2 regions of the Brevibacillus sp. NRRL NRS-603 genome follow, and region 2 is predicted to be linked to the other one. Evidence: predicted binding sites of a transcription regulator. Region 2 holds the regulator's gene; the other holds the start of a gene.
What was found. The regulator NrdR, encoded in region 2, represses ribonucleotide reductase genes. The targets are predictions, from matches to a motif close to AACACNATATATNGTGTT.
Positions count from the first base shown of each region.

Region 1: a site for NrdR is predicted at 4,247-4,264, ahead of nrdJ (ribonucleoside-triphosphate reductase, adenosylcobalamin-dependent). Genes of this name have one in related genera too.

Region 1 covers NZ_PXZN01000008.1:268,327-280,890, forward strand. The annotation lists gene accA (acetyl-CoA carboxylase carboxyl transferase subunit alpha) at 1-942, shown strand, start outside; gene accD (acetyl-CoA carboxylase, carboxyltransferase subunit beta) at 1-19, shown strand, start outside; gene pfkA (6-phosphofructokinase) at 1,164-2,123, shown strand; gene pyk (pyruvate kinase) at 2,164-3,918, shown strand; gene nrdJ (ribonucleoside-triphosphate reductase, adenosylcobalamin-dependent) at 4,361-6,622, shown strand; gene C7R94_RS04715 (acyl-CoA thioesterase) at 7,269-7,700, shown strand; gene C7R94_RS04720 (FxsA family protein) at 7,703-8,098, shown strand; gene ytvI (sporulation integral membrane protein YtvI) at 8,176-9,306, opposite strand; gene citZ (citrate synthase) at 9,731-10,843, shown strand; gene icd (NADP-dependent isocitrate dehydrogenase) at 10,997-12,280, shown strand; gene mdh (malate dehydrogenase) at 12,333-12,564, shown strand, end outside.
Region 2 covers NZ_PXZN01000031.1:83,029-95,592, reverse strand. The annotation lists gene C7R94_RS22470 (N-acetylmuramoyl-L-alanine amidase family protein) at 1-700, shown strand, start outside; gene C7R94_RS22465 (divergent polysaccharide deacetylase family protein) at 671-1,453, opposite strand; gene polA (DNA polymerase I) at 1,594-4,242, shown strand; gene mutM (DNA-formamidopyrimidine glycosylase) at 4,291-5,118, shown strand; gene coaE (dephospho-CoA kinase) at 5,140-5,748, shown strand; gene C7R94_RS22445 (lytic transglycosylase domain-containing protein) at 5,745-6,308, shown strand; gene C7R94_RS22440 (glyceraldehyde-3-phosphate dehydrogenase) at 6,484-7,530, shown strand; gene C7R94_RS22435 (HD-GYP domain-containing protein) at 7,592-8,725, opposite strand; gene nrdR (transcriptional regulator NrdR) at 8,863-9,342, shown strand; gene C7R94_RS22425 (replication initiation and membrane attachment family protein) at 9,495-10,934, shown strand; gene dnaI (primosomal protein DnaI) at 10,950-11,882, shown strand; gene C7R94_RS22415 (YdcF family protein) at 11,859-12,500, opposite strand.

The DNA.
Region 1 (12,564 bases), on a different contig from region 2:
TCCTTTGAAAAGCCATTAGTAGAATTACAAGATAAGATTAAAGAATTGCGCCGTTTTACTGAGGAAAAGGGAATTGACTTCTCTGACGAAGTACAGCGACTCGAACAAAAATCAAAAGAGCTTGCTGAGCAAATTTACGGCAATTTGACTCCATGGCAACGCGTACAGCTGGCTCGTCATCCGGAACGGCCGACGACTTTGGACTATATACAACTACTTTTTACCGATTTCATCGAGGTTCATGGAGACCGTTTGTTCGGAGACGACCATTCGATTGTGGGTGGAATTGCCAAGCTGGATGGACGTCCGGTTACCGTTATCGGTCACCAAAAAGGGAAAGACACAAAAGACAACATCAAGCGCAATTTCGGGATGGCTCATCCAGAAGGCTACCGGAAGGCATTGCGTATCATGCAGCAGGCGGATAAATTCGGTCGCCCGATCATCTGCTTTATTAATACATCAGGGGCATATCCTGGAAAAGCGGCAGAAGAGCGCGGTCAGAGCGAAGCGATTGCTCGCAATCTGCGTGAAATGGCGACATTTGGCGTGCCGATTATTTGTATCGTCATCGGGGAAGGCGGAAGCGGCGGAGCCTTGGCGATCAGCGTAGGCAATCGCATCTATATGTTGGAGAATTCCTATTACTCCGTGATTGCACCGGAGAGTGCCGCTGCGATTCTGTGGAGAGACTCCAGCTTGGGCATGCGTGCAGCGGAGACGATGAAAATTACGGCACCTGATTTGTTGGAATTAGGAGTCATTGACGGAATTATTGATGAACCATTCGGAGGAGCCCATCGTGATTTGATCGCGCAGGCAGGAATGGTCAAGGCGGTCATAGCGGAACAACTAGAACAGTTGGGCCGTTTAACTCCAGATGAATTGATACAGGACCGTTACGAGAAGTTTAAACAGATCGGAGAATTCGCCTCCCTGTAAGAAACAGGGGGCGTTTTTTTCTTTTTTCTCCGAGGAAAATCTGCTACAATCGAAGTCGAATGAAAGAGTTATCAGAGCTTTCAAAAAGTATGGCACATATCTTCCGAGTGTATAACAGATATGAGGATTTGAGTGATACAGCATGTTTCATACAAAGTATGGTACATACTGTTTCCGTTAAATGACATGCTAAAGACGATACGATTGGAGAGGTGGATTCCATGCGGAAACTTGCAGTTCTCACTAGCGGTGGAGATTCTCCTGGAATGAATGCCGCAGTCCGGGCGGCTGTACGTCGTGCTCATTTTCACGAGGTACAAATGTTTGGGGTTTACCACGGATACGAAGGGCTGATGAGGGGAGATATCAAGGAGATGTCTCTGGGCTCTGTTGGTGATATTATCCAACGGGGAGGAACCATTCTCTACTCTGCTCGCAGTGAAGCGTTCAAGACGGAAGCCGGACAGCAAAGAGCGGTGGAACAATTACGTGTTCATGGAATTGAGGGTCTGATTGTGATTGGGGGGGACGGGTCGTTTCGCGGTGCACAGAAGCTGACCGAAAAAGGCTTTCCAACTATTGGGGTACCGGGTACGATTGATAATGATATTCCATGCACTGATTTCACGATCGGGTTTGATACCGCATTGAATACCGTTGTGGAAGCGATTGATAAAATCCGTGATACGGCCACCTCGCATGAACGTACGTACATTATTGAGGTAATGGGGCGAGATGCTGGCGACCTGGCATTGTGGGCAGGGCTTGCAGCTGGTGCCGAGTCCATTATTATCCCGGAAGCGTCGCAGGAGATGGACGACATTATTGAGCGTCTGCATGCTGGACAACGCCGTGGCAAAAAGCATTCCATCATCATTGTGGCGGAAGGGGTAGGAAGTGCCACTTCTTACGCTGAAGCGATCACGAAAGAGACAGGCTGGGAGACTCGCGTGACGGTACTCGGTCACATTCAGCGTGGTGGTTCCCCTACTGCGATGGACCGAATGCTGGCGAGCCGAATGGGTGCCGCAGCTGTCGATTTGTTGCTGGAAGGCAAGCAGGACCGAATGGTTGGGATTCAGAACAACCAGATCGTGGATGTTGATTTTCAGGAAGCATTGGCGAAAAAGCATCAATTGGATTTATCCATTTATCAATTGGCGCGCACGCTATCTATATAAAACTGACATTTTTTACGAGTGCTGAGGAGGCTTACATCCTATGTTAAGGAAAGCAAAAATTGTATGTACCATCGGACCGGCGAGTGAATCGGTTGAAACGCTGAAAAAACTGATCGAAGCAGGAATGAACGTAGCGCGTTTGAATTTCTCGCACGGTTCCCATGAGGAGCATGCAGCGCGAATTGTAAACATTCGTCAGGCATCAAAAGAAACTGGGAAGCCCGTTGCAATCCTGTTGGATACAAAAGGTCCTGAAATTCGCACGGGTACACTTGCAGTAGATGCAGTTGAGCTCGTAGAAGGAAATACGCTGATCCTCACCACTGAAGAAATAGCGGGTACCGCAGAGCGCGTCTCCATTACGTATCCAGAATTGCCTCATGATGTAAATATCGGTGATACGATTTTGATCGACGACGGTTTGATCGGGTTGACAGTACAGGAAGTGAGTGACACCGAAATCGTCTGCTTGATCAAAAACGGTGGAACACTGAAGAGCAAAAAAGGCGTCAATGTTCCTGGTGTCAAAATCAACTTGCCAGGTATCACAGAAAAGGATGCACAGGATATCGAATTCGGTATTGAACAAGGAGTCGATTTCATTGCGGCTTCCTTCGTTCGAAAAGCATCGGATATCTTGGAGATTCGCCAAATCCTGGAGCGCCATAACGTGCGTATCGATATTATCGCGAAAATCGAAAACCAGGAAGGCGTCGATAACGTAGACGAGATTCTGGTAGTAACAGATGGAATCATGGTTGCGCGCGGTGATTTGGGCGTAGAGATTCCGGCAGAAGAAGTACCACTTGTTCAGAAGAAGCTGATCAAGAAGTGTAACGAGCTCGCGAAGCCAGTCATCACGGCGACACAAATGCTTGATTCAATGCAGCGCAACCCACGTCCAACACGTGCGGAAGCGAGTGACGTTGCGAACGCCATTTTTGACGGTACGGACGCAATCATGCTCTCTGGAGAGACGGCTGCAGGTAAATACCCGGTTGAGTCTGTCGAGACCATGGTGCGTATCGCTGTACGTGCAGAGCAAGAGCTGAATTATCGCGAGATCTTGTATGCGCAAGCACAGCTCAAACAAGTGACGATTACCGATGCCATCAGCCAAGCTGTATCCAATGCAGCATTGGATCTGGACGCAGCAGCAATTATTACGGCGACCGAAAGCGGACACACAGCTCGCATGGTATCAAAGTTCCGTCCAAAAGCACCAATCGTGGCTGTAACGCCACATGAAGCGATTATTCGCCGTCTTGCACTCGTAAATGGCGTGTATCCGGTGAAGGGCGAAATGGCGAACACAACTGATGAAATGCTGGAGATGTCTGTTCAAGAGGCGCTTGATGCAGGCTTCGTTCGTCATGGCGATCTCGTTGTGATCACAGCAGGCGTACCTGTACGTGAAGTTGGGACAACAAACCTGATGAAAATCCACGTTATTGGCGATGTGGTAGCAAAAGGACAAGGAATCGGCCGAAAAGTTGTCACAAACAAGGTAGTGATTGCTAGATCAGCGGAAGAGGCACTGGCAAAGGTAGAAGAAGGAGCAATTCTGGTAACCATCGGTACCGACTCCGATATGATTGAGGCGTTTGGCAAGGCTGGAGCGGTGATTTGCGAAGAGGGCGGACTTACCTCTCACGCAGCCATCGTAGGACTGAATCTCGGCATTCCAGTCATCGTAGGAGTGCCATTTGCTACGGATGTATTGAAGGATGGACAAATCGTAACAGTGGATTCCGAGCGCGGGCATATTTACTCAGGACATGCCCGGATTCTGTAGGTAAAACTATTTATATTTCATGGAGAATGCTTCTGAAGGGTGACCAAGCGTCACCCTTTTTTGGCTTGTGTAAAAAGGAGAAGCCGACGAACTGCCTGATAAGTTTTACCAGATAACGGTGATTATTAGGTGGTGCAAAGCGAGTGGGAATCTGTTAAAATCGGTCGGTGGCTTTGTGTCAGGACGGATGAAATCCATACGTTCGGTGTTTCCAAATCATGACAGAATGGATGTTGTAGCGCTCGGTGACAGGAAAAGGCCGAACATAAAACGGTCTTTCTGTACGTCTAATGTTCGGGATTTTGTGTCAAGTGTTTTGTTTAGGGTAAACACAACATCTAGTATTGTCGAAAATTATTTCGCACAATATATAGGTAAAACTATTGAGTTTTACAGATAAAGATAGGTAAACTAGAGAGGAAAGATTTGAAGGAGGAACGATATGCTGGCGACTGAAACCGTATCCCGAACACAATTTTTGCGGGATGAATTCTTAGATCAATATCCTGATTTTCCGAACCATATGAGTCCTCTGGGACAATTTGTTTACTACCGTACTTATTCTCGTTTTGTACCGGAAAAAGGAAGACGGGAAACGTGGAAAGAAACTTGCCGCCGCTCGGTGGATTACAATATTAAGCTGGCTTATCAGCATTTGAACAAAATCGGAATGTACGCCGATTCTCGCGCAATGGAAAAAGAGGCAGAAGGTTTGTTTGACAACATGTTTAACCTTCGTCAGTTTTTGTCTGGCCGTACGTTGTGGGTTGGCGGTGCAGATAACGGCGTAGCGGATTTGTATCCGTTGGCGAACTTCAACTGCTCCTTCCTGAACATCAAGTCTTGGGATGACTTGGGAGATTTGTTCTACCTTCTCTTGGTAGGAACTGGCGTAGGCTTCAAATGCACGAAGGAAATGGCTGCTGGACTGGGCCCGATTCGCACGAATGTTTCGCTGCTTTCTTCTGAATACAGACCGCTGCCAAAGCATCAACGCCTAGAGCGTTCCGAGCTGAATGTACTGGATAACGGCTTTGCCAAAATTTATGTAGGTGACAGTAAAGAAGGCTGGGTAGAATCCCTCCGTCTCTACCTGCAAATTTTGACAGATTCGACTTACGAACACATTCACACCGTGAAAATTTCTTATAACAGCGTGCGTCCGAAAGGGGAGCGACTGAAGCGTTTTGGCGGTACTGCTAGTGGTCATGAGCCGCTTCGCGAAATGTTTGAAGGAATCGATAAGGTGTTGAAAAACCAAATCGACCAGCATTTGGCACCAATCGAGAGTGATGAAAAAGGATACGGTAAAATCCGTCCGATACATATTCTCGACATTGGAAACCTCATCGGAGCAAACGTCGTCGTAGGTGGCGTGCGACGTACAGCGGAAATTTTCCTCTTTGATCACGATGACTACGAGTGCATGCTGGCGAAATACGGCATCAACGGCTTCTGGACTGAGGATCAGCTGAACCATCACCGTCGTGTGGGCGAGCTGTTGGGAGAGCACAAGCCTGTATGGTTTGACAGCATCCAAAATGTCGGAGACGGACGTTTTGGTCTGGATCACCGCCGCATGTCCAACAACTCTATTGCCTTTACCAAACAACCGACCAAGCCATTCTTGAACCTCGTGTTCACCTTGATGCAATTGGAAGGCGAACCGGGCTTCATCAACCTGGAAGAAGCAAACCGTCGTCGCCCAAATGCAGAGGGCTTGAACCCTTGTGCAGAAATCCTGCTCGATTCTTATGGTGTCTGCAACCTGACGACAGTCAATCTGGTTGAATTCGTGAAGGATCGCGAGGATGGCTCCAAGTATCTGGATCTCGATGGCTTGCTGGAAGCACAACGCAAATCTGCCCGTGCCGGTCTGCGCATGACGCTGGTTACGTTGGAGCTGCCGCATTGGGATACTGTTCAACAGCGTGACCGTTTGCTCGGAACTTCCCTTACTGGTGTAAAGGATGCGCTGGCATCCCTTGGCTATACAGAAGAGCAAGAGCTCGAATTGTTGCGCCAGCTGGGCGATGCTGCTCGTGACGAGGCGAACCGCTATGCGTATGAGCTGCGTGTGAACTCCCCGCTCTTGGTAACGACCGTGAAGCCGGAAGGTACGCTGTCTCAGGTAGCTGGTGGTGTCTCCAGTGGTCTGCACTGGTCTCATTCGCCGTACTACATCCGCCGCATTCGTATCAATGCTGAGGATCCATTGGCAAAAGCGGTCCAAGCTCTTGGCTGGACAGTCAACCCAGAGGTAGGAACACCAGGCGAAACGTACGAAGAGCGCATGGCAAATGCACGTACACTCGTAATCGATTTCCCTGTGGCATCAGGGGCAGAAGAAACGAAGAACGAAGTAAGTGCAAAACGCCAATTCGATACGTACTTCCGTTTCCAGAAAGAATATACGGAGCACAACTCTTCGAACACCATTACGGTACGCAAGGAAGAGTGGGCAGAAGTAGAAGACATCGTTTACGATAACTGGGATAATTTCGTAGGTGTATCCTTCTTGCAATTAGATGGAGGAAACTACCAATTGGCTCCATATGAAGAGTGCACCAAAGAACAGTACGAGGAATTGAAGCAGTCCATGAAGCCATTTGATCCTGCGATTTTGCAGCAGTATGAAACCGGCGGCGAGGCTGATCTGTCCACGGCTGAATCTTGCGAGGGTGGAGCTTGCCCGATTCGTTAAGTGATCTGAATTATATAAGACAGGGGGAGGCTGCAAAAAGCAGTCTGCCTCTGTTTTTTTATGTGGCTGCGGTGGAGAGAAGAATATTTCCAGTCTAGGCTCCAGGCTCCGTCCTGCTGGGGGCTGGGACTGCCCGCTCCGAAGGAATCCGCGGGGAAACGCAAAAGTGGTAGCCGCTACGTCGCGTGGACACGGTTGCGTTTCTTTTGCCCGCGAATCCCTTCTCCGCTCGGTAGGACTCCACAAGTCGCTACGCCTGGAAATATTCTTCTCTGGCGTAATTGATGACATCTCTTCATTCACTTAAATCTTTAAAAGCCCGTTTAAACACGGGATAGCTCGTAGAGGAAACAGGAGAAATAAGCGAAGATCTTAGGGACACCGACCGAGACGGAATGCAAAAAGCGAAACACGCTCTTAAGCGTCCACCTCTGAGCTAGCACCCTGAATGGACCACTTTGGACGCGGTTTCGCTTTTTGCATGGAGGCGGGCAGAGGGTCCCCCAGCGGGTGGCCCTAGAATCTGAGCGTTTTCTCCTGTTTCCTCCCCACCACTACAGCCACGTATGATACTGGTCTTATATCAATGAGCCTCGAGTAGGGGGACTATGGTACAATCATGATATAGAGAAAGGAGCGATCCAAAATGACTCCCATTATTCATTCCCATCGATTGCGCGTCCGCTATGGCGAAACCGATCAAATGGGTGTGGTCTACCATACGAATTATTTGAACTGGTTTGAAGTAGGAAGAACAGAATTGATTCGCCATGCGGGAATCACCTATCGAGAGCTAGAGGAAAAAGGCGTACTTCTGCCTGTCACAGATGCGCACATCTCTTACAAACAGCCCGCCCGCTATGACGATGAAGTAGAGATACGGACGCGTGTAAAAGAGATCAGTCCTGTCCGTCTCACTTTTGCTTACGAGATTGTTAGATTGCCTGACCAACAGCTGTTGGTGTCAGGAGAGACGATGCATGTATTTACCAACGCAGCTTTGAAGCCGATTCGCTTGTCGCGAGCGGTGCCTGACATATACGATTGGTTGGACTCCCAGCATAAAGGAGGGGAATAGGCATGTTCCGCTTTTTTGCCATTCTGTTTGTCGTTGCATTTGGTTTAGAGCTCTGGGGGCTTATTACCATTGGTTCTTGGATCGGCGGCTGGAATACAGTTATGCTGGTCATTCTCACGGGGATCTTGGGAGCTTGGCTTGCGAAACAGCAGGGGATGCAAGTATTTCGCATGGTCCAGCACCAGTTGTCGCGTGGGCAAATGCCTACGGACTCGCTCATCGATGGTGTTTTGATTTTAATCGGCGGCATTTTGCTCTTGTTGCCTGGATTCGTCACGGATGTGATTGGACTGGTCTTCCTCATCCCGTACACAAGGATGATTATTCGTCATCTCTTGAAGCGCTGGCTGTGGAACTTCATCTCGTCTGGCCGTGTTCAATTGTTTTTCCGCCGCTAATCCACAGATATTCTCTATAAAAAGAACCGCTCCGAGCTATGTACAAGCTGCTCGCAAGCGGTTCTTTTTACATGAGGTCAGGTTTTCTTCCCGCGGATGTAGCCCCATACATCGACGAAGACGTTGGCTTTTACCAAAGCATTGATCAAGACGAGTGAAACAGGTCCGATGATCAAGCCCAAGAATCCGAACAGCTGGAGGCCAACAAACAGCGCGACCAGTGTCAGGAGCGGGTCGAGACCGACGTTTTCGGCAACGACTTTTGGCTCGATAATTTGACGGAAAATCAAGACGACCCCGTACAAAATGGACAAGCCGATGACCATTGTGTAATTGCCTTTGAAAAACATGTAGATGATCCAAGGGACGAATACGGTCCCTGTCCCAAGATAAGGCAAGAGATCGACCAAGCCCGTGATCAAGCCAATCGTAATCGCGTACTCGACACGCATGAACAACAGGCCAATAATCACAATGGCAGCGGTTAAGGAGATGAGAGTCAACTGCGCCTTGACGAACCCGAACAAGGCATTGCGCAAATCGATGAAAATTTGATCGAGACGGCTGTTTACTCCTTTTGGCAAAAGACGGCGAGCCCGCTCTTCCCAAAGAGCAAAATCTTTAGAGATAAAGAAGGCACCCATGATGGAAATGACGGAAACTGTTGCCATATTAGGAAGTGAGACAAGCAGGTTTTTCAATCCATCCAGGAATTTGACGATCAAGTTCTGCCCGACATTCGTGATAGTCGAGATCGCGCTGCCTACCGTATTGGTGAGCTTCTCTTGATATCCTGGATCTAGCTGATCATAAAACCACTGAATCTGATTGTACAGCCCCATTAAAAAGTCTTGAGAAATCGTAGTTTGCAAATAATGGGCCAGCTCCTGTGCAACGACTGGCAAGCGTTTGGCCAGCTCTCCGATTTCCACGACCGTTTCCGTGATAATCAGTGTGACCACTCCGCCGGCGAACAACATCAAAACCAAGAGCGCGATAATGACCGAAAGCCAGCGTGGAATCCGGAACTTTCTAGTCATGAACGTAACTGGTTTGTTGATGATGAGCGCAATGATTAAAGCGATTAGAAATGGGTACAGTAAGGGTGTTGCATGTTGGAATACCCAAATCCCTACATAGACAAGCAGGCAAACCCATAACAATCGAATGATTTGAAAGAGGCGCTCTACCCAGTTTTCCTGATTCAAACGATTTCTCCTTTCCGCCGCGAAGGTGCGAACCTAATACTGATATTTCTATTATGCAGCATGCCTGATAGATGGAGCAAGAATCGCGAAAAAACAAAACTCCGTTTCACCCTTCGAAACATTTTTTCGCTAACCTTATTCACAAAATCGCAATAATCTTTTATAATTGGGTCGTCTTAGTGGATTCTTTTCTCTCGCCTCTCCCCTTTCACGAGCGTCATTTTCATGTACGACCTTGTGAGGATTTGCGTGGATACATTCCCTGTCAAGAGTGGTGGATGAAAGAAACCGCTGCTTACAATTTCATAGATAAGATGTTCAAAAAGTCGTCTTTTTGGACTTGATCAGGGCGTTTATCAGTCATGGCGGACAAGCGAAGACTAGATAAGCACTACTACTTGAGTGGAAAAGGAGAGGGAGTTCTATGACAACTACTCGTGGACTTGAAGGCGTTGTTGCCGCTCAATCATCCATCTGTTCGATCGTCGATGGGGTTCTTTGCTATGGCGGGATCAACATCGATGAGCTGGCAGAACATGCAACTTTTGAAGAGGTTGTATATTTGCTCTGGCATGGAGCGTTACCGAAGCGTGATCAGCTGGACGCTTTGAAAAAACAATTGGGTGAAAATGCAGCAGTGGCTCAAGAAGTGCTGGAAAGCATTCGCCACTATCCAAAAGGCGTACACCCAATGGCGGCGTTGCGCACAGCTGTCTCTTCGTTAGCGCTCTACGACACAGAAGCGCAAGATATGTCTCCTGAAGCCAACTATCGGAAATCTATCCGTCTGATGGCACAAACTCCTACCTTGATCGCTGCTTACGAGCGTATGCGTAAAGGTTTGGAGCCAGTAGCTCCACGTGCAGATTTCACGATTGCACAAAACTTCCTCTACATGCTCACAGGCCAGGAGCCAACCGAAACAGCAGTTAAAGCGTTTGACGTTGCTCTGATCCTGCATGCTGACCATGAGTTTAACGCATCTACATTCTCTGCTCGCGTAACTGTTGCGACTCTGACCGACATTTATTCCGGTATCGTGTCTGCAATCGGTACGCTCAAAGGCCCTCTGCATGGAGGCGCTAATGAAGCAGTAGCGAAAATGCTGAACGAAATCGGCGGCATGGCCAACGTAGAATCCTACATCCGCACTAAGCTGGATAACAAGGAAAAAATCATGGGCTTCGGACACCGTGTATACAAAGACGGTGACCCACGTGCGAAATGGCTGAAAGAAATGTCTAAAGCACTGACCGCGCAAATCGGTCGCCCTGAGCTGTTTGAGATGTCTGTGAAGATCGATGAAATGATTTCCGGTGAAAAAGGACTGAAGCCAAACGTTGACTTCTACTCCGCATCTGTTTACATTTCACTCGGCCTCGAAACGGACCTGTTCACACCGATTTTTGCTATCAGCCGTATGTCTGGCTGGACAGCACACATCATGGAACAGTATGAAAATAATCGCCTGATCCGTCCTCGTGCGGATTACACCGGTCCGGTCAACCAACACTACGTTCCAATTGACCGCCGCTAAGAACTCGCTATTTTCGAGCGTGGAGGGCAGGTGGTCAGCCAAGCTGATCGCTCCTGAGCGCAAGCTTGAGAACTACCACAACTGAGTGGTAGTTCTCCTACGTCTGGAAATATTCATAATCACCAAATATATATAACACTGGAGGGATTTTTTGTGTTTAAAAACCTGACGCAACCAACTGTAGGCGAAAAAATTACTGTGGATAACGGTAAACTGGTAGTTCCAAACAATCCGATCATTCCTTTCATCGAGGGTGACGGTACTGGCCCTGACATTTGGAAAGCTTCTGTACGCGTTCTGGATGCAGCTGTAGAAAAAGCTTACAAAGGCGAGAAGAAAATCGCTTGGTTCGAGGTATTCGCAGGTGAAAAATCCTTCAACCAATACAGCGAGTGGCTGCCAGAAGATACACTGACTGCTGTTCGTGAATACCTGATCGCAATCAAAGGTCCTTTGACTACACCAGTAGGCGGCGGTATCCGTTCTATCAACGTAGCACTGCGTCAAGAGCTGGATCTGTATGCTTGCGTACGTCCTGTTCAATACTTCGATGGCGTTCCATCCCCAGTGAAACATCCTGAATTGACAGACATGGTAATCTTCCGCGAGAACACTGAAGACATCTACGCTGGTGTTGAGTGGGCTGAAGGTACTCCAGAAGTGAAAAAAGTTATCGACTTCCTGCAAAACGAAATGGGCGTGAAGAAAATCCGCTTCCCAGAAACTTCTGGTATCGGTATCAAGCCTGTTTCCAAAGATGGTACAGAGCGTCTGGTTCGTGCAGCGATCGAATATGCAATTGACAACAATCGCAAATCCGTTACCCTCGTTCACAAAGGTAACATCATGAAGTTCACAGAAGGTGCGTTCAAAAGCTGGGGTTATGCACTGGCTGAAGCAGAATACGGCGATAAAGTGTTCACTTGGGCACAATACGATCGTATCAAAGCTGAAGGCGGCGACGCTGACAAAGCACAAAAAGAAGCAGAAGCAGCTGGCAAAATCATCGTGAAAGATGTAATTGCTGACGCGTTCCTGCAACAAATCCTGACTCGTCCAGCTGAGTACGATGTAGTAGCAACCCTCAACCTGAACGGTGACTATGTATCTGATGCATTGGCTGCACAAGTAGGCGGTATCGGTATTGCTCCAGGTGCAAACATCAACTACCTGACTGGTCATGCGATCTTCGAAGCAACTCATGGTACAGCTCCGAAATACGCTGGTCTGGACAAAGTAAACCCATCCTCCGTGATCCTGTCCGGAGAAATGATGCTGCGTCACCTGGGCTGGAACGAAGCAGCTGATCTGATCATCAACTCCATGGAAAAAACCATCTCCGCGAAAACAGTAACATACGATTTCGCTCGTCTGATGGAAGGGGCACAAGAACTGAAATGCTCCGAGTTTGCTGACGCTCTGATTCAAAACATGTAAGATAGATTTGGGCACAAATTTTTACACTTACATTTTTGGAGGGGAATCGTTCATGGCATTCAACCGTAAAAAAATCGCTGTTATCGGTAGTGGCTTCACTGGTGCAACAACTGCATTCATTTTGGGGCAAAAAGAACTGGGCGACATCGTATTGGTTGACATTCCGCAACTGGAGAACCCAACAAAAGGTAAAGCGCTCGACATGATGGAATCCTCGCCAGTATTAGGCTTTGATGCAAGCATCACAGGTACTGCCAACTATGAAGACATCAAAGATGCTGATC
Region 2 (12,564 bases):
TATCCTCATCTGTATCCCGACACGGGGCGAGGCATTGCCGCTCACGCCCTTTCATATTTTGATTGATGTTGGACATGGAGGTGTAGATTCGGGAACATCTTTTGGGGATTTGTACGAAAAAGACATCAATCTGCAAATTGCCAAACGACTCTACCAACAACTCACAGCTGCGGGTTACACCGTGGCTTTGAACCGCCACAAGGATGTCGCCCTAAGTGATGACAATCGTTGGTTAGACAACCGATCCCGCCATATACGTGACCTGGCTCAGCGCAAGAATTTGGCAAAAGAAATTGGCCCGCAGATGATGCTCAGCTTGCATGTAAACTGGTCACCCAGTCCTCGGCGCAGGGGAGCGGTTATTTTGCATCAAAATACAGAAGAAAGCTACCTGTTGGCAGAGCTGCTGCAAAACTCGCTGAACAAGCTCACAGGCACAAACGAAAAGCCAGTGAGGGGCAAGACGTACTACATGCTCCGTCATAACTACTGTCCGTCTGTCATCGTAGAGATGGGATTTATCAGCAACGCGCAGGATCGCGAAATGTTAACGAATCCCAAAGCACAAGAAAAAATCGCTCAGGCCATTACAGAGGCAGTGAGCGAATACGTAAAGCTGTCGGAAAGCAAGAAAACGGAGGCGAGCGTTGAGGAGCGCTGGTGGCGAAAATTAATGAGCAGTTTGCTGGATAAGCTTTGAAATGGTTACAAATTCGGCCTCCTTCTGAATCCGCGGGATGTACTGGCGCAGAACGGAGGCTGTTTTCTTGCCAGGGGGTCCGACATGACCAATCGCGATGCAGATCGGATGGTTTCCGATTCTTTGGCAGATCTTTTCCATTTGCTTGGTAATATGGGGGACCGTATAGATATCATCCAGAAAATATAGATTTTCTGCAAAAGGCACGCCCATTTCAGCTGCAACCTTACCTGCAACGCTCTTGTCGGTCGTTTTGCTGTCCAAATAGATCAGCCCGCGTTCTTTGACCACTTTCATAATGATGCGCATGATCCGCTCATCAGCCGTTATTTTTGAGCCCATATGATTGTTCATGCCAATCGCGTGAGGCACATCGTCTATGGCTTTCTCGACGCGACTGCGAATTTCTTCGTCGGACAGATCAGCGGTAATGGCACCGGGACCAAGCCAGGAGCGTTTTCCTTTCATCGGCTCCATCGGCATATGCAAGATGACATCGTGACCTTTTTGATGGGCGAGCTCGGCATCCTTCTTTGTACTTGGCAGAAACGGCATGACGGCGATAGTCAGAGGGACGGGCATCGATAAAATTTCCTCTGTCCCTTGCATGTTGTTTCCGAAATCATCGATAACAAATGCGATCACCTTTTTTCCAGCGGGTTTGGGCTCCACACTAGGGTTGGCCGTCGCTGGCAACCAGCCAAAGGATAGAAATAATGCGAGCAAGAGAGGAAGCGATTTCCTCCAATTCATCGAATCACCTTCCTTGTCTATTTTTTCATAGTCTGTTCAATCACCTTGTGCTTTACCCGCCATATCTACGGCTTGGCTTTGATGTTTGCCCTATGTTACGATTAAAGATAGTAGTTTTGTAACGAGAGGGGTCGAATTCCTTGAGTCATTTTGTGTTGATTGATGGAAACAGTGTTGCGAACCGGGCGTTTTATGCGCTCCCTTTGTTGTCCACATCGGCAGGACTGCATACGAACGCAGTGCTGGGCTTTACGACTATGCTGTTAAAAGTGTTGGAGGAAATGAAGCCAACGCATATTATGGTTGCTTTTGACGCGGGAAAAGTCGTGTTTCGCCATAGCGAGTATGCAGAGTACAAAGGGGGACGCAGCAAAACTCCACCGGAGCTGTCTGAACAGTTTCCACTGATTCGGGAGCTGTTGGATGCCTTCTCAATCAAACGCTTCGAGCTGGAAGGCTACGAGGCGGATGACATTATCGGTACGTTGACGAAGCAAGCAGATGAGCAAGCGTGGAAAACGACTGTCATTACCGGAGACAAAGATATGCTGCAGCTCGTGTCCGAGCATGTATCTGTGGCTTTGACGCGCAAGGGAGTCAGCGAAATCGAGCTGTACACTCCACAAGAAATTCACGAAAAGTACGGCCTGAAGCCGCTCCAAATAATTGATCTGAAAGGCTTGATGGGCGATTCGTCCGACAACATTCCAGGTGTACCTGGTGTCGGGGAAAAAACAGCGCTAAAGCTGCTGCACGAATACGGCTCTGTTGAGCAAGTACTGGAAAACATCGATAAAGTATCAGGCAAAAAGCTGCAAGAGAACCTGCGTGAGAATGTAGACAAGGCGAACATGAGTAAAGCCTTGGCAACCATTTTGCGTGAAGCGCCAGTGGAGCTGGATGTGCAAGAGACTGGCTTTGAAGGCTATGATGGCGTACCTGTCAGCGAGTTCTTTAAAAAGATGGAGTTCAAATCGCTCTTGTCCAAGATCAAAGTGGCGCAGTCAGCAGATGGAAGCGGACAAGCAGACGCCAAGCCGTTTTCGTTTGAGAGGATTTCAGAGGAAAACAAGGCGGCGTACGAGTCCAAGCTGACTTCGCCAATGGCTCTTTACATCGAAATGGATGGGGAAAACTATCATCATGCGCCTTTCCTCGGGATTGGTCTGGCTGCGGAAGATACAGTGATGTTCGTTCCGTGGGACGTAGCCAAGGAATGGAAGGTGCTCTGTGAGTGGCTGGCTGATCCGGCGAAGGAGAAGTGGGTATTTGACGGCAAGCGAGACACGGTTGGACTCGCTTGGCATGATTTAGCGATAAAAGGCATCAGCTTTGATGTGTACCTCGCTTCTTACCTGCTGAATGCGGCTGAGAGCAACCCGACCTTGGATAGCATTGCGGCACAATACGCACAGACACGGGTATTGGCAGATGAAGAGGTGTACGGCAAGGGTGCGAAGCGTCTTGTTCCTGAAATGGACGTGCTGAGCGAGCATGTGGCGCATAAAGCGGCAGCCATCTGGCAGAGCGTGCCTGTATTGCGCGAGCAGCTGGCGGAAAACGAAATGGAAAAGCTGCTCGGTGAACTGGAAGCTCCGCTGAGTATGGTATTGGCTCTCATGGAAAAGCAAGGCGTGAAGGTAAACAGTGAGCGTCTCGTGCAAATGGGGGAAGACTTGGATAAAAAGCTCGCGGGTCTGACAGATCAGATTTACGAGCTGGCGGGTGGGGCATTCAACATCAACTCGCCGAAGCAATTGGGTGAAATTTTGTTTGACCGCTTGTCTCTGCCTGTATTGAAAAAGACCAAAACAGGGCCTTCTACCAGTGCGGATGTATTGGAGAAGCTCGCCCCTTACCATCCGATCATTGATGCGATCCTGACCTTCCGTCAGCTAGGCAAGCTCCGCTCTACGTATATTGAGGGCTTGACTAAGGAAATCCATACGAAGACGAGCAAGGTGCATACGCTTTACAACCAAGCGACTACGGCGACAGGGCGCCTGTCCAGTACGGACCCGAATCTGCAAAATATCCCGATCCGTATGGAAGAAGGTCGCAAGATTCGCGAGGCGTTTATCCCGTCAGAGGACGGCTGGTATATGCTGGCGGCCGACTATTCCCAGATTGAGCTGCGGATTTTGGCCCACATTTCGCAAGACGAAAACTTGATTGACGCCTTCCAAAAAGGAATGGATATTCATACCCGCACCGCTATGGACGTATTTGGCGTGAGTGAGGAAGAAGTGACCTCGCTGATGCGCCGTCAGGCCAAGGCGGTCAACTTCGGGATCGTATACGGCATCAGCGATTACGGTTTGTCCCAAAACCTCAATATTACTCGTAAAGAAGCCGGGGACTTCATTGAGCGTTACTTTGACGTCTTCTCCGGTGTGAAGCGCTGGATGGACGAGATCGTCCAGCAGGCGAAGGCGGATGGCTATGTGACGACCTTGTTGAACCGCCGCCGCTACCTGCCTGATATTCGCAGCAGCAACTTTAACCTGCGTTCGTTTGCCGAGCGTACTGCGATGAACACGCCGATCCAGGGGACTGCTGCCGATGTGATCAAGCTGGCGATGATTCGCATGCAGGAGGCAATCGAGGAGAAGGGTCTCGCTAGCCGCATGCTTTTGCAGGTGCACGATGAGCTTGTATTTGAAGTGCCAGAAAATGAGCTGGAGGTCATGCGCAAGCTGGTACCGGAAGTGATGGAGAGTGCGCTGTCCCTCAACGTGCCGCTCAAGGTTGACGTTAGTGACGGGCGCACCTGGTACGATGCGAAGTAGGCATGCCTGGAACATAAAGATGGATAGGCAGCGAGAGGAGGAGGGCATATGCCAGAATTGCCGGAGGTAGAAACCGTCGTACGGACTCTGCGTGGTTTGGTTATGGGAAAAACGATTGAAAGAGTCAGTGTTCATTTGGCGCGTATCGTGCGTCAGCCGGATGACGTGGAAGCTTTCAAATCTCTCTTGGTGGGACAAACCATCCAGGATATCCAACGGCGGGCAAAATTCATTCAGTTTTTCTTGAACGAGGACGTGCTCGTGTCCCATCTGCGCATGGAAGGGCGTTATGGTGTGTATCAGGCGGATGATCCCGTTGAGAAGCATACCCATGTCGTCTTCCATTTTACGGACGGAACAGAGCTGCGTTATCGGGATGTTCGCCAGTTCGGGACGATGGATCTGTTCCCTAAGGGAAAGGAAACAACCGTCGGACCTTTGGCAAAACTGGGGGTAGAACCGCTAGATAAAAGTTTTACTCCTGAGGTTTTGGGGAAATTGTTAAAAGGACGGTCAACAAAAATTAAGCCGCTTCTCCTAAACCAGGAATGTATTGTAGGGTTGGGGAATATTTATGTGGACGAGTCACTCTTTAAAGCAGGCATTCATCCGGAGAAACCAGCAGGAAAGCTGACCGATAAAGAAGTTAACCGACTGCACGAAAGCATCGTCTCCACTTTGCAAGAAGCGGTAGAACAAGGTGGGAGCTCCATTAAGTCGTATGTGAACGGACAGGGCGAGATGGGAATGTTCCAGCAATCTCTATTAGTTTATGGACGAAAAGATGAGGCGTGTACGAAATGCGGGACCGAAATCATTCGGTTTGTAGTCGGTGGCAGAGGGACGCATATTTGCCCTGATTGTCAAAAGCTATAACAGTTCGACCGAGGGAGGAGGATGGGCATGATACTAGGGTTAACAGGCGGAATTGCCACTGGGAAAAGCACGGTGACAGGAATGCTTCGAGAGCGTGGAATTCCTGTCATTGACGCCGACCAAATCGCCAGAGAGGTCGTAGAACCAGGAAAACTGGCCTATGAAGCGATCGTGCGCCATTTTGGAAGAGAAATCCTATTGGAAGATGGTCAAATTGATCGAAAAAAACTAGGTGAGATCGTGTTTTCGGACGAGTCCGAGCGTCAAAAGCTGAATGCCATCGTCCATCCCGAGGTACGCCGCGTCATGCGGGAAGAGGCCGAATTAGCGGAAGCGAATGGAGCCGAGATCGTCTTTATGGATATTCCTCTGCTGTATGAGAGCAAGCTTACACATATGGTAGAAAAAATCGTGGTTGTCTATGCCCCCTACGAGATGCAATTGGCGAGAATGCTGGAGCGCGATGAATTGGAAGAAGAACAAGCACGAAAAAGACTGCGGGCGCAGTTTCCCATTGATCAGAAGAAGCAGGGCGCAGATTTTTTGATCGATAATTCTGGTTCACGTGAAGAAACCGAGCGTCAAGTGGAGGCGGTTTTAGCCGCGATTCGATCGGAGCGTCAATCATGAGTTTTGGCAAACGTGCAGCATTGATCGTGCTCGTTTTGGCGAGTGTATTTTTGCTGCTAAACACGCCATTGGTGTGGAAATGGATGTACCCGATCAAATATGAACAGCAGATTGTGACGGCTGCATTGAAATATGAGGTGGACCCTCATTTGGTATTGGCCGTCATTCGTTCCGAGAGTGGGTTTGCGACAGATCGCGTTTCGAAAAAGGGTGCGATCGGGCTCATGCAAATCATGCCAGAAACAGCGCAATGGATCGTCAAGGAGGCTGGCTTCCTTCCAAAGGACAGTCAATACTTGTACGACCCTGTCATGAACATCGAGATTGGGACATGGTATCTCGATTTTTTGCTGTCCCGCTATGATGGCGATATCGTTAAAGTCATTGCCGCCTACAACGCCGGTCCTGGAAAAGTAAACGGATGGCTCACGAGTGAGCAATGGAACGGAACTCGAGAGACGATTGAGGACATTCCATATGGGGAGACCCGTCAATATGTCCAGCGAGTGCTCTATTATCATGATCGGTACAAAAATATATACGACTTTCAATTACGTTAAAAATCATGAAAAGCCGCTTCTCTTACGGACTAGAGAGCGGCTTTTTCCTCTTTTTTTGGGTAGGGTAAATCGTCCAAATATTTATTTTTCAGTAAAACACATTGATAATTGTGTCATACTTATTATAATAAAAGTATCAGATAAGCGTAACTCAATTCGAAAGGGGTTTCTATATATGACAATTAAAATCGGTATTAATGGTTTCGGACGTATTGGCCGCATGGTATTCCGCCGCGCTATCCAGGACCCCAACATTGAAATCGTTGCAATCAACGCCAGCTATCCAGCGGAGACGCTTGCACATTTGTTGAAATATGACACAATCCACGGACGCCTGCAAAATAAAGTGGAAGTCCAAGACAACAAGATTATCGTAGATGGAAAAGCAACAGTTGTACTGTCTGACCGTGATCCGCTGAAGCTGCCTTGGGGTGACCTCGGAGTAGAGATCGTTGTAGAAGCTACAGGCAAGTTCAACAATCGCGAAGGCGCTGGCAAGCACCTGCAAAGCGGTGCGAAAAAAGTTGTGATTACAGCACCAGCGAAAGAAGAAGACGTGACGATCGTGATGGGTGTAAACGAAGGCACCTACGACCATACCAATCACCACATTATCTCTAATGCTTCCTGCACAACCAACTGTCTCGCACCTGTGGCAAAAGTGCTCAACGATGCATTTGGTATCGAACAAGGTCTTATGACTACCATTCACTCGTTTACAAACGATCAGGTGAATCTCGACAATCCGCATAAAGACCTGCGTCGTGCACGTGCAGCTAGCGAGTCCATCATTCCAACGACGACAGGAGCTGCTCGTGCAGTAGGAATCGTTCTACCAGAATTGAATGGCAAACTGAACGGTTTTTCCTTGCGCGTACCGACTCCAAACGTTTCTGTAGTAGACTTGGTGGTCAATACGAAGAAGCCAGTTACATTGGATGAAGTAAACCGCGTCCTGCGTGAAGCGAGCGAAGGCAGCATGAAAGGCTACCTCGAGTTCTGCGATGAGCCACTCGTTTCCAGCGATTTCAATGGCAACGATCACTCCTCGATCATTGACGGTCTTTCTACGATGGTAATGGGAGACAATCAGGTAAAAGTGATTGCATGGTACGATAACGAGTGGGGCTACTCCTGCCGTGTTGTAGACCTGGTTCGCCACGTATCTGAGCAGAACAATCAAGCTGCAACAAAAGAAGCAGCTGCTGTTGGTGTAAAATAAGTAGCATAAACAAAACCCCTTTGCCGAATTTCGAGCAAAGGGGTTTTTCGTTGCTTCGTATTTACGATGAGGTAGGAGATTCTTCTAATGAGTTCACGTTAAACAGATCATCATCTTCAAAGCCGACAATAAACAGTCGGATGTTCGCCTTGAGATCGAGGTCATAAGGGCTAGGGACGTCGTTTCCTCGTCCGTCTTTTATCACACGCACAGTAGGACGATGCGAATAATCCGGATCTACCCGACTCACTACCCCGACTTCTCCGGTATTCAAAACAACGCTGCTCCCAATCGGGAAGATAGCAATGTGCTTGATAAAGGCATTTACTAGATGGTGCTCGAATAGCGTACCGCCAGACCCAAACAGGTATTCTACAGCATCCTGTGGCATGTACCGCTTGCGCCATGGACGCGGGGAAGTCAATGAGTCGTAAATATCACAGAGACCGACGATTTGCGCGAATTCGTGAATTTGCTTGCCGGATAATCCTTGTGGATAGCCACTTCCATTTAGCCGTTCATGGTGCTGCAAGCAAACGTGGGCTGACAAAAGCGAGATGTCATGCTGCTTTCGCAACAAATTAAAGCCAAGCATCGTGTGTTGTTTGGCGATTTCCTTCTCTTCGTCCGTCCAACGCTCTGTTTTTTGCAACAGCTCTTCAGGAAGGCTCACTTTGCCGATATCGTGCAGCATCGCGCCTATCCCTAGGTTCATGAGCTGTGTGCGATTGTAGCCCAGAGACATGCCCACAGCAGTCGCCAGCACAGCCACATTCACGGAGTGATGGTATAACGATGGCGAATGGGAAGAGATCGTCGTCAAATGTCCAACCATTTGCTTGTTTTGCATCAGGTCGTCCAAAATTGAACTAAAGGCACGCTGAAAATGAAGGCCCATTTCTTTTAAGGAAATTTTTCTGGCCAGCTTGTTTGAGTTTGTAATTTGTTTGATCGTCTTCTCGATGGCTTCTACAGCTACTTGTCTGGTTTGTGGGCGAATCACTTCTTCCACAACGATGTCATTGGTACGGGGATCATCGATATACACCGAATCAACACCAGCTCGCTCTAATCCGGTAATGAGTCGTTCCGTTAATTGCATACCGGTTCCAAGTAGCACCTTTCCATCTTCCGTGAAGACCGTACGTCCCAATTTCATTCCAGGCTGTAGGTGTTTTAAAGATACTAAACGCATGACTATCCCTCCAACAGTACCATAATTGTACTCCATTCGACTTATGCTTTAAATAGGTACAAGGATTGACTTGACTTCTGACAGGAATATGAGGGACACTGTAGACAAGTATTGTCAGTATTGGAGTTGATTCTGATATGCGTTGTCCATTTTGCGAATATAATGGGACTAGAGTCCTGGATTCACGTCCTTTCAATCATAATAAATCCATTCGCCGCCGCCGTGAGTGCGAAGCCTGCGAGCGTCGGTTTACTACCTTTGAAATGGTAGAAGAAACACCTTTGTTAATTGTGAAAAAGGACGGAACACGCGAGGAATTCAGTCGAGACAAGATATTGCGCGGGCTGGTGCGCGCTTGTGAAAAGCGTCCCGTACCGTTGGAAGTGCTTGAAAATGTCGTGAATGACATTGAAAAAGAATTGCGCAGCTGCGGGCAAGCAGAGATCCCGAGCAATGACGTTGGGGAGAAGGTCATGGAGCGTTTATACCATGTCGATGAGGTCGCCTATGTGCGCTTCGCTTCTGTTTACCGCCAATTCAAAGATATCAATGTATTTATGAAAGAGCTGGAGGAGCTTTTGGCTCAAGCGCGAAACAGCTCGTTTCCAAAAGAATAGATGAGCTTTTCTCTGCCAGACTCGCAACATCTCCCTCGCTCTTGCGGCCGATCCGCCAGGGCTTCTTTGGCTTTCCAGCTGATTTTTCCGCGAATGAATAGGTAGTCGTGCTATAATAAAAGAATCGAATTTTGTCAGGAAGGAAAGATCTGATGCGTCGTTTAGTTTGGAACGAGTTGTTGCCGAAGGATCGTTATCTGGTGCGGATGGCAAGACCGATTGGCTTTGCCGAAATGGGCTTTGTTACGCAGCTATACTTGCCGATCATCGGTGTCGAATCGTACGCTCTCTACCAACTGCTCGCCCATGGTGTGCAGGAGGTGAGCGGAGCCTCCTCGGAGGGGACCCATCGCAGTTTGATGCTGACGACTTCGCTTTCTCTGGATCGGCTATTGGATGCGCGTGAACGTCTGGAGGCAATCGGGCTAGTCGAGGTGCGCCGCAGGGAAAATCAGCAGCGTGACTATTATTACGAGTATTTGATCAAACCGCCGCTTAGTCCGGCTGAGTTTTTTGCAGACTATGTACTGTCGTTGATGTTGTTAAACAAAATCGAAAACGTTCGCTATTCGCAACTGCGCCAGCATTATGCAGATACGCTCGGCAGTCAGTTGGATCAAGAATACACCATTGTGGAAAACGTCACGAAGGACTTTCATGATGTGTTCCAGTCGTTGAAGCCATCGGAGCTGGAAGTGAAAAAAGGATCGGAGCGGGATCAGTTTTTAACCGAGATGGACACCAGCTTCCCGCAAGCGCCGATGAAATCTGGCTACGAGGCACAAGTCAACCATTCGCTGAGTGTATCGTCCTTGCGCCTGTACCTGCCGGATAATGCCGACTCGGTTAAAGTTTTGGAAGGCAAGAGCATGGAGCTGTTGTTCTCACTATGCCATTTCTATCAGCTGGACAGCTGGGGGATGGGGCAGGAGCTGCGTGATTGGACGTTGTACAAATCGGATCGGAGTTTGGACGGAGAAGTTCTGCGCAAGCGTTTGGTACAACGCTACACGGAAGACAAGCTATACCGAACGGCACCTGCAACCGACATGGCAGAGGAGGGCTTTGGACCTGGCCGCTTGCCAGAGCCTGGCAGCGAAGCCTTTATCCGTGCTTGTCGCCAGCTATCTCCGGTGACCCTGTTGGAAAAAGTCGTCGGTGGCAGAATCAGCAAGGTCTTTTTGGAGCGGGCTGAAACGCTTGTTTTTACAGATGGGATGCAGCCGGAAGTCGTCAATGCGCTGCTGCTCCATACGCTAGCCAGCATGCAAATGGAACTGCCAAAAGCGTATATGGAGACGATTCGTGACAGCTGGAAAGCGAAACGGATTGCAACAGTTGACGAGGCAGTCAAGCAGATCCTCGAACGTGCGGATCAACGGGCACAAACAGCCGAGAAGGCAAAAGCGGGCAAGAAGGAATCGACCCCTGTCAGACGGAACGGTAGAGCCATCTTGCAGGACAAGCTGCCGGCATCTGTCGAGTGGCAGCTGTCTCAGGAGAAAACCACACCGGACGCTGAAAAGAAACAGTCCATTCAGGATTTTCCAGACTTGCAGAAAAGACTGGAAACCTTGCGAAAACGGAAATAAGGAGTGTGAGGGAACGTGGAATCTATCAGTGAGTTCATGCAAGAGCTCGCCAAACGAACGCCGCGTCAGTTGCTGACACCGGATCAGCAGTTAGATAAAATGTTCCGTTCGTCAGCGTATTTAAAAGCATTTCAACAAGAGCATCCCGCATTGACCAGAGACGATTACCTTCGCTCGCTCTCCAATATCTATACGGCAGTCAAGGAGCAGTATTGGTGTGAGCGTTGTCCGGGTCTTGGCGAATGCCCGAATCTGGTCAAGGGGCATAGCACGCATTTGGAGCTGGCTCACCAGCATATTATCAGCTCGATGACGCCCTGTTCCAAGCAGCTGTCGCACGAGGAAGAGATTCGCCGCCGCCGACTGATGCGCAGCTACTACGTTTCCGAAGAGACCTTGAACGCGAGCTTTGAGGGCTTGGTCATTGACTCCGGGAATTTGGCTACCGTAGATGCGGCGATTCAGTTCTGTGAAAAAGTAGGAACAGGCGAGCGGGTAAAAGGACTTTATTTGCACGGTCCGTTTGGTGTTGGAAAAAGCTACATCATGGGAGCAATCGGTCGTGAGCTCTCGGAGCGCAATGTCGCTTCCTTGCTGGTGTATGTGCCTGACTTTATCCGGGAGATGAAGGATTCTATCTCAGATCAATCGTACGCGGGGAAGCTGGAGCTGCTGAAAGAAGTACCTGTACTGATCCTCGATGATATCGGTGCGGAGAACCTGACGCCATGGGTTCGGGACGAGATTTTGGGGGTTATACTGAATCAGCGGGCAAACAACCATTTGCCTACGCTGTTTACTTCCAACTACTCGCTGAATGAACTGCAAGAGCATTTGTCTATCTCCAACGGAAATCGGATCGAACAAACAAAAGCGGCTCGCATCATGGAGCGAATCCGCCATTTTGTCGATGTGTATGAAATTTTACGCGAGAACCACCGTTCCTAGCACTTGTGTAAAGAGGCGAGAGAGCTCCCAATATGTGAGAGCGAGTACTTCTCTCGCCTTATGATACGGTCCGAATAGGACCTGTGACGTCGTCCCTACGGGAGAGGCGACAATTCCCAGTGAATCAGCCATGATCATGGCACGGGCCAAATGATAGTCGTGGCTGATGATCAGGGCGTCCTGAATATGATGCTCCTCCAAGACCTGCTGGCCGTACAGCAGGTTTTCGTATGTGCTGGTAGACTTGCTTTCTAGCAAAATGTCCTTTTCGGGAATTCCTTTGGCCACCAAGTAATTTCTGCTTACAGCAGCTTCCGTGATCGTTTTTCCTTCACCAAGGCCGCCTGTAACCAACAGCTTCGATACATAGCCTTCTTCATACAGGATCGCCGCCTGCTCCAGACGTTCGCGCAGACCAGGACTAGGTCCCTCACCCCAGACCGCTGCGCCAAGGACAATGCCGACGGTTGCGTGTCGGGCGTTGGCCTTCTCAATTGTCTGTTCGATGCGGTACAAGTTGTAGCCCGACCATATCAGACCGAGCAGCGTGACAAGCCCCAACAAGATCCATATCCCGCGCCAGCAAGGACGCTGTGCGTTTATTGTTCGATTTTTCATTCTTCGAAATCTCCCTCGTAGTCGCTCTCTTTATTTAGACGTTTGAAATGGGAGCTAGTTACAA